4 regions of the Shinella sp. GW821-FHT11G07 genome follow, and region 3 is predicted to be linked to each of the others. Evidence: riboswitches for the same ligand, from Rfam matches in the RefSeq annotation. Region 3 holds a riboswitch; each other region holds the start of a gene.
The links. Region 3 has a riboswitch for cobalamin ahead of metE (5-methyltetrahydropteroyltriglutamate--homocysteine S-methyltransferase). Riboswitches for the same ligand answer to the same signal wherever they lie in the genome.
Positions count from the first base shown of each region.

Region 1: another riboswitch for cobalamin. It lies ahead of bluB (5,6-dimethylbenzimidazole synthase); the one in region 3 lies ahead of metE (5-methyltetrahydropteroyltriglutamate--homocysteine S-methyltransferase).
Region 2: another riboswitch for cobalamin. It lies ahead of AC1RT2_RS12040 (hypothetical protein); the one in region 3 lies ahead of metE (5-methyltetrahydropteroyltriglutamate--homocysteine S-methyltransferase).
Region 4: another riboswitch for cobalamin. It lies ahead of AC1RT2_RS04510 (CbtB domain-containing protein); the one in region 3 lies ahead of metE (5-methyltetrahydropteroyltriglutamate--homocysteine S-methyltransferase).

Region 1 covers NZ_JBXARJ010000002.1:322,833-325,001, reverse strand. Annotated here, with positions in the region: gene AC1RT2_RS05065 (DUF2865 domain-containing protein) at 1-338, shown strand, start outside; gene bluB (5,6-dimethylbenzimidazole synthase) at 331-1,023, opposite strand; cobalamin riboswitch at 1,070-1,293, opposite strand; gene AC1RT2_RS05055 (diguanylate cyclase domain-containing protein) at 1,353-2,169, opposite strand, start outside.
Region 2 covers NZ_JBXARJ010000005.1:211,130-213,298, forward strand. Annotated here, with positions in the region: gene AC1RT2_RS12035 (glycoside hydrolase family 94 protein) at 1-269, opposite strand, end outside; cobalamin riboswitch at 677-893, shown strand; gene AC1RT2_RS12040 (hypothetical protein) at 994-1,209, shown strand; gene metH (methionine synthase) at 1,296-2,169, shown strand, end outside.
Region 3 covers NZ_JBXARJ010000007.1:160,961-163,129, reverse strand. Annotated here, with positions in the region: gene metE (5-methyltetrahydropteroyltriglutamate--homocysteine S-methyltransferase) at 1-1,198, opposite strand, end outside; cobalamin riboswitch at 1,284-1,488, opposite strand; gene AC1RT2_RS15465 (aromatic ring-hydroxylating oxygenase subunit alpha) at 1,540-2,169, opposite strand, start outside.
Region 4 covers NZ_JBXARJ010000002.1:207,202-209,370, reverse strand. Annotated here, with positions in the region: gene AC1RT2_RS04515 (CbtA family protein) at 1-651, opposite strand, end outside; gene AC1RT2_RS04510 (CbtB domain-containing protein) at 664-840, opposite strand; cobalamin riboswitch at 888-1,253, opposite strand; gene AC1RT2_RS04505 (peptidoglycan-binding domain-containing protein) at 1,333-2,169, opposite strand, start outside.

The DNA of each region.
Region 1 (2,169 bases), on a different contig from region 3:
ACGAGCTGCAGAACGCCTTCTCCTACCGCACGCGTGACCTTTCCAAGCCCGGCGCCTGCGGCTGCAACCTCTCGGCCTATTACCAGGAGATGATCAAGCGCGAGAAGGCGCTGAAGGGCGACCCTGCGCAGGCATCGACCGGCGACGACGGCGGTTCCATCACCAGGATCGATACCCTGCCGAAAAAGGCGGAAACAGCGGTCAAGACGCCGGTGACGATCGAGGAACGCGACTACGATCCGGCGACCAGCAAGGTGCGCACCGTCGGCCCGGTCTTCCTGCCGGCAAACCAATCCGCCATCGACCTCGGCCGTCCGGCCGATGCCGGCGTCAACTGACGTCGGTTTCCGGCCAGCGCTCCTCGAACACCAGTTCTTCCAGCGGCAGGCGCTGTCGCCAGCCCTTCACCGCAAGCTCCGGCTCGGCATAGAGTCGGTCGACGAAACCGACGCACAGCCAGGCGACGATCTCGATATGCTCGGGTATGCCGAGGATGTTCCGGACGTCGCTGTCGTGAAAGATGCTAACCCAGCCGACGCCGACCCCTTCCGCCCGCGCCGCGAGCCAGAGGTTCTGCACGGCGCAGACCGTCGAATAGACATCCATGCGCGGATTGTGGGTGCGGCCGAGCACCACCGTTCCGCCGCGTGTTGGATCACAGGTCACGCAAATCGAGAGCGGCGCCTTTAGAATGCCCTCGAGCTTCAGGGCGCGATAGTGCTCCTGACGCTCGCCTTCGAACATCGCCACCGCCTCGGCATTGGCTTTTTGAAACGCGGCATGCACCCGCCGCCGCGTCGCCTCGCTGCGCACCGTGAGAAAATTCCACGGCTGCATGAAGCCGACCGACGGCGCGCTGTGTGCGGCATGCAGCAGGCGGCCGACGAGGTCGTCCGGCAATGGTTCGGGCAGAAACTGGTCACGCACGTCGCGGCGCGTTTCGATGGCACGATAGACGGCTTGCCTGTCCTCGCAAGAAAAGGCGCCCGCCCGGACCAGAGGGTCCCACGGTTCGGTTCGCATCGTTTTCTCCCCAACAATGCGCACAACCTGCCGCCGTCCACGCGGGTTCGGTCTATCTTGCCAGGCCGGTCTTCTGACTTCGGGTCACGCAGCAAGCACCTGCCTTCCCGGTTGAGCAACCAGTGGCAAAAGCCTGAATCGATTCAAGCTTTTACGGCGCACGCCATCCCCGTCACAGCGTTGGGCACGTTCCGGACCTGGGCTTTTCAAGCCCGCACCGGATTCCCGATTCTCCCGCAAAAAGCGGGCACCTGACGGGAGCGATATGCGCATGACCGGACGATGCGATCAAGCCCGCTTGCGCCGCGGGCCTGTCCATCTGCGGCTCACTAGGCGGCGCGGGCCTCGCCGGCGTCGGCAATCTCGGCCCTGTCCATGTCACCGGCATGGACGGCACGATTGCGGCCGGCGTTCTTGGCAGCATAGAGCGCGGCGTCAGCCATTACCATGACGTCGTGCACCGTCTTGCCGTGCTGCGGAAACTGGGCGATGCCGGCGCTGCCGCCAATGAGAAGAAGCTGCCCGTCATAGGCGATCGGGATCTGCGCATCCAGAACGAGGCTGGCGGCAAGCTCCACCAGATGCTCACGGCTATGTTCGCCGGTCAGCAGAACGCAAAACTCGTCGCCCCCCAGGCGGGCGACGCAACCGCGCCGGCCGACACGCTCGGAGAACCGCCTGGCGACGGCCTGGAGCACCGCATCCCCCGCTGCATGCCCATGCCGGTCGTTGACTGCCTTGAACCTGTCGAGATCGAGCGCGAGGATCGCGAAGGGCTTGTTCTCGCCCTTCTTGATGGCGCGCGACACTTCCTCGTCAAAACCGCTGCGGTTCTTGAGGCCGGTCAACGGATCGTGCCGTGCGAGGAAGGCGTTCTTCGTCTCGCTGCGCTGGAGCGCGCGGACGAGCGCGGAAAAGCGCAGGGTGACGAACAGCATGACGCCGGCAAACACCAGAACGAACAACGCGATCTGCGGCAGCGCCGAGCGCCAGACGAAGGATCCGGGCATGTTGGGCCGCCAGGACGTGACCATCGGATTGTAGGTATCCCCGCCGACCGGCGTCATCAGCAACCCCGGCTCCTGTGTCACGATCGGCGTGAAGCCAAGATCGCGCACGCCGAGGCGCCGTTCGGTGTTTGCCAGC
Region 2 (2,169 bases), on a different contig from region 3:
GCTGCGGGGGTGATCTGCACGCCCGCTTCGACATCCTTCGCCGTCGTCTGGTAGACGCGGAAGATTTCCTTCTCGTTTTCCTTGTGCCGGGCACGGAATTCGAAGGGTCGGAAGCCGGGCAGGGCCGCGCGTTTGTCGCGCGCCAGCGCTTCACCGCAATCGGCAAGCTCCTCCAGCGTCAGATAGGTGGCGCGGATCGAATCGTTATAATCGATCTGCTTGACGTCGGCATCGCGCGAGGAGGCTTGCGGCGTATTATGAAGGGGCATGTTTCTGATTCTGGATCCGGCCATGTGGAACCATCCGGCGGCGGCCTTTGCGCTGGACAGTTTTTTGCGGGCAGGGTTCATATTTGTGCCGCGATCAGCCATGGCACCGAACCGCACCCCGGGGGCACTTGACGGTTGGACAGGGCTCAGGCGACACGCTTGTTGGCATCCTGGCCGCGTGGTGCATGAAAACGGCATTTTTTAGCCGTAAGGACAGAGACTTGCAACATGTCAACAGGACTGGATGGCGCAGCATGGACCCTCATCTGCGGATTTGGTGAATCGCCCATCCCTCCCCAAGGGCGAACCTGCGCATGGTGCAGGCGGAAAGCCAAATGCCTGATGCGGGAAAAAGTTCCCGCCCTGTGCATGATAGTCAAAACCATTGACTTGCCGGCGCGCTGACGCCAGTTTGCCGAAGTCAGGGTCTTCCGAGTCGCATGCGGCTTGGAGGCTAAGAGGGAAGCCGGTGCGATGCTCCAGATGGAGTGCCAAGACCGGCGCTGCCCCCGCAACTGTGAACGGTGAGCGACTGTCGATAAAGCCACTGGTCTTTGGACCGGGAAGGCGAGACAGAGGCGACGACCCGTGAGCCAGGAGACCTGCCCTGATACTTGAAACGTCCATGGGCGGGGTGTCCCAGTGGTGCGCTTGCTTGTCGCCTTTCGGCGAAATCCAGCATGCGTGCGTCCGGTCATCCCCCAATTTACCGATTGGGGAAGAAATGCTTGCACTTGATCACAACGGCCTCTCCGGCACCGGAAAGCCGGAATCCGTCTTCATCTCCTGGCTGCTCTGGCAACCGCGCGGCGCCGACCTTGCCGTCGAGGCACTGAAGGAGGTGCAGAAACTCTCCCGTTATGAGGATGCCGATCCGGATATTGCCCGCCTGCGATCGCTTTTCGCCTCGCTTGCCGGTGCAGACCGTCCGCTTCACTGACGCGTCGGTCCGCATAAACGCATATTGACATAAAGATATCTTTATGTGACTTCCGATGCAGTATGATTGCACCGGAGGGCTTTGCCATGGCCAAATCGCACCTGGACACCCTGTTCGGCCCCGAACTGCCGCGCCGCGACGGCCGCGAGATCCTCGCAGCCCTGCAAAAAGCCGCGCGCGAGCGCATCCTGGTGCTCGACGGCGCCATGGGCACGGAAATCCAGACGCTCAAGCTCATCGAGGACGATTTCCGCGGCGACCGCTTCGGCGATTGCGCCTGCCACCAGCAGGGCAACAACGACCTGTTGACGCTGACCCAGCCGGGCGCGATCGAGGACATTCATTACCGCTATGCGCTGGCCGGCGCCGATATTCTCGAAACCAACACCTTCTCCTCCACCACCATCGCCCAGGCCGACTACGGCATGGAGGACATGGTCTATGAACTGAACCGCGACGGTGCGCGCCTTGCGCGGCGCGCCGGCCTGCGCGCGCAGGAAAAGGACGGCCGCCGCCGTTTCGTCGCCGGCGCGCTCGGCCCGACCAACCGCACCGCCTCCATCTCGCCCGACGTCAACAATCCCGGCTACCGCGCCGTCTCCTTCGATGATCTGCGCCTCGCCTATGCCGATCAGCTGCGCGGCCTCATCGATGGTGGCGCCGACATCATCCTGATCGAGACGATCTTCGACACACTGAACGCCAAGGCCGCGATCTTCGCCACCCGCGAAGTCTTCGAGGAAAAGGGCATCGAGCTGCCGGTCATGATCTCCGGCACGATCACCGACCTTTCCGGCCGCACGCTGTCCGGCCAGACGCCGGAAGCCTTCTGGAACTCGGTGCGCCACGCCGATCCCTTCTCGATCGGCCTCAACTGCGCGCTCGGCGCCAATGCCATGCGCGCCCATCTCGCGGAAATCTCCTCTGTCGCGCAGACCTTCGTCTGTGCTTACCCCAATG
Region 3 (2,169 bases):
CGTGCACGCGCACCGAGGTCAGGCGGGCAGCGACGGCACCGCCTTGCTCGACGGCACCGGCTTCGGCATGACGGCCGAGCAACGCGAGTTCCTCAAGCTTCTGCGTGGCGAAGGCGAGCCAGGAACGAAGCTCGTCGTCGAGTGCCGTTTCAAGCGCGGTATCGATCGGCACGTGCAGCAGCGAGCAGGACGGCGCGATCTCGATGTTGCCCACTCCGCGGCGCGCAATGATCGGCACGAGCCGCTGCGCCAGCGACGCCAGATCCGCCCGCCAGACATTGCGGCCGTCGATGACACCGAGCGAGAGATGCAGCGTCCCCGGTGCCGTTTCGGCGATCGTTTCCAGTTCCTGCGGTGCGCGCACCAGATCGACATGCAGGCCGGCGACGGGAAGGCTGACCGCTGTGCCAAGGTTTTCGCCAAGACGCCCGAAGTAACCGGCCAGCAGGATGCGGAGACCGGGCGCGGCCTTCGACAGGGCCGCATAGGCTCGCTTCAGGCCATCGCGCTCCTTGTCGGAAAGGTCGAGCACAAGGCACGGCTCGTCGATTTGCACCCAGTCCGCCCCCGCCTCGGCGAGTTCCGCAAGAATACGGCCATAGACCGGCAGAAGACGGTCGAGCAGGTCGAGGGCATCCGACCCATCCCGCGTCTTGCCGAGCTTCAGGAAAGTGACCGGGCCGAGGAGGGCGGGACGGGTGTGGATACCGAGCGCCTTCGCCTCCAGGAAGCTTTGCAGCGGCCGGTTCTCCGTCAGCGCGAAGGCTAGGTCGGCGGAAAATTCCGGCACCATGTAGTGGTAGTTCGTGTCGAACCATTTCGTCATTTCGAGCGCCGGCACGCCCTGCCCGTGATGGGCGTGGCCGCAGGCGGCATGCTCGCCGCCGGTCGCACCGCGCGCCATGGCGAAATAGATGTCGAGGTCGACAGGCCCGCCGGTCCAGCCGTAGGCCGGCGGAATGGCACCCACCATGACGGCGGTATCGAGAACGTGGTCATAGAAGGAGAAATCGTTGGACGGGATCGCGTCGATCCCCTTCTCCTGCTGGAGCTTCCAGTTTTCCGCCCTCAGCGTCTTTCCGACGTCGAGCAGCGACGTGCGGTCCGCCTTGCCGGACCAATAGGCTTCGAGCGCGAATTTCAGCTCGCGATGTCTTCCAATCCTGGGAAAACCGAGATTTGCAGTTCTGATGGTCATTTTCCTACCCCGTAGGTTATGGGCAGGGAGGAATGACGCATCGACGACGGCGGCGCACAGGTGGCCGGTCGCAAAAGCGGCACACCGGGACACCCCGCCCGTGGACGTTATCTATCGGGGGCGGGTCAGCGCTTGCGTCCGTCTTCCCGAGGCGTCTTCCTCAGTGACATGGTGGACGAAACTCGCCGCTTACAGTTGCGGGGGCAGCTCCGGCATGGACCCGAAGGTCGCACCGGATTCCCTCTTAGCTTCGGATCGGAACCCGAAGAACCTCGATGGCGGGATCATCGTCTGTCCGGAGTCATTCGTCAATGATATAAAGATATCTTTATATCTTTTTCTTATGCGCCCACGCCGTCCGGGCGACTGATCTCTTCGAGATACCAGTCGATATAGCGAAGCTCGTTCTGCTCCATTGGCGCGATCGGCCCGGGCACGAAATAGTGCGACTGCACACCGCGCGCCGTGTGCTCGATGATCGTCTTGTCTTCCGCCGTCGTGACCTTCCACAGCCAGGTGAGCTTTTCGAGATCGTAATCCCTGCCCTCCTCCGCTTTGCCGTCGACGAGCCAGATCAGTTCCATCTCGCACGTCCCCGCCGTCTTCGGGATGAAGCGGTAGATCATGCCGTGGTCGGGATAACAGACAAGAAAAGTCGTGCCGCCGAGATGGATAGAGGTGACGCCGCCGTCGAAATCGGAAAAGCGGCCCATCAGCGGCGCAACGGCCTTGCCGTCCTCGCTGCCGCTCTGCACGCCGTCATAAAGCGCATAGCGGAAGGCATGGATCGCCTCGCGGCCTTCGCGCGACGTCTGCCAGTGGTTGCCCGAGCCGACTTCGATGCCGAGTGCGCAGGTGCGCGCCTCCATCGCTTCATTCAACGCCTCGATCATATGCAGCGGCTGTTCGAGCGCATGGGTCTGCGAATATTCCGGATGTGCCGGGCCGCAATGGTAGCACTCGACATAGTT
Region 4 (2,169 bases), on a different contig from region 3:
GGAAATGTCGCTCGGCTGCGGCGCGCCGTAAACCTGCGGCGCCGCAATCAACACGATGCCAGCGACCTTGGCCACGATACCTTGCTTCAGGAACAGGAGGTACAGTCCCCCGGCCGAGAGCAGGACGGTCGCAACCCACCATATCTGGCGCTGGGTAAGATCAGCAGCCGGGAAACCCGGAAGTTCCGGCGGCAGGCCGATGGCCGGCAGCATATGCACGGCAAGCCAGCCGGCGGCACCCCAGAGCGCACCATTCGCGACGGTGATCGGGTGTCCGGAAACCAGGCTGAAACCCGCCAGCAGAAGCGCAAAGCCGGTGCCGGTGACGAGGTTGGCCAAAAGCGTGCCGGAGAAACGGCTCATGCCGAACATGATGCCACCTTCCTCGTGCTCTTCGCCCTCATGGGCATAGGCGACGGAAACCGGCGACAGATACGATGCGACGTCCAGAATCACGGCACCGAGCGAGGAATGCTCCTGCGTCGTGGCGGGTGTCGTGCCGTCGGTCGTCGGTGCGGTTTCTTCTCCGCCGCCTTCGAATTCTTCTGCGTGAAGAATGAGCGGCACGACTCGCGCCTCCTGGGCGGCCGTCATCAGCACACCAGAGAACAGCCCGGCCACCAGGGCGGCCAGGAGATAACGAACGATCATGTCAAAAACTCCTTAGTGGCAGGGAAAGCCGTAGGAGTGACGGGTGTCGTGCGCCGTATCGTGCAGCACGGCCGAATTTGCGAGGCCGGCGCTGAAAACAAGGAAGGCACCGAGCAGCAGCGCAAGCGCGCCGGCGACAAGGCGATCGTTTGCGGAAAGGGTAACAGTAGACGTAGCGGAAACAGCCATGACAACCTCCGTGCAGGCGTTGGGGAAGCCCCTCCCCAGGTCGAGCGATATGCCCTCATCGGCTGGCAGGTCTCCTGGCTCATGGCGTCCGGCGTTTTCACGCCTGCGGACCGCTCTCACCTTCCCGGGCATCAGCATCGCGAAAGGTGGACGATTCGTAGAAAAAGAGGCGTCCGAGCCTTGGCTTATCGCAATGCCACCCAGTGGCTTTTCCGGCTGGTTTTCTCGGTGCAGCCCGGAGCACCATGCCCCATGACCCACACCAATCCTCCCCACCGGATGAACGTTCCTCGCCACTCTACAGTCGCGGGGTCGGCCGTGATTGCAGCGCCCTATTTGGGTCCGCCGCGTCACATTCCCATTTACTCCCCGATCCGTTTCCGGATCCGGGAACCATCCAATACTGCGGATGATTATGCTTCCCGTCCCGTGAAGTCAATCGACCGGCAGCGGCATGACCTGTGCTGAAACCGCCGTTCGGTCGTCGCAATCTCAATAGCCGGGAATGATCACCATGCCGCCGCCATTGTTGTAATAGCCGTCGTCGCCGTTGTAGCGCTCATAGTAGCCATCGACCGGACCTTCCAGCACGTCATAGTCCTGCTGATACTGACGTTGCTGGTACTGGCGCTGCTGATATTGACGCTGGCGATTCTGGCGAGCCTGAGCATATTGCGCGGCCTGCCGGAGTTCACGGAACTGCGCACGCGACAGGTAGCCGTCAGCGCGATAACCGGACGAGCCCTGCCATGACGCGATCGCCGAGCGGGTACGCGGGCCGAACACGCCGTCCGCGCCATAGGTGTTGAAGCCCAGAACGCTCAGCCAGCGCTGCGCCTGCACACGGGTCGAGCGCTGCATATAGGCTTCGCGGGGGTCAATGACCGGGTCCTCGACAACCTTGCGCTCGGTTTCCGCGGTCGCCGTCTCCTGCTTCGGCTTGGTTTCCTGTGTTTGCTGACGCGCGGCATCGGCGAGCGTCGACAGCCGTTCGCGGGCATCCGCGAGGAACCGACCATTCGGATATGCCCTGAGATAGTCGCGGAAAGCATCTGCCGAACCGTCGAGCACGGCTTTCCGGAAGGTTTCCTCCTCGCGCTTCGCCGCATCGGCCTGTTCCACGGCAAGGCCCCGGTCCTTCGTCTCGGCACCCTGCGCTTCATTTTTACGGGCTGCGGCTGCCGCGTCATCGGCTTCAGCCTGCTTCTTTGCCGTCGCCGCCTCTTCGGCGCGCTTTTCCGCCTCGTCGGCAAGGCGGGCCGCTTCCGTGGCCTTCGCCTCGGCGTCGGCCGCAGCCTTGGCGGCTTCGGCCTTCAGTTTCTCCACTTC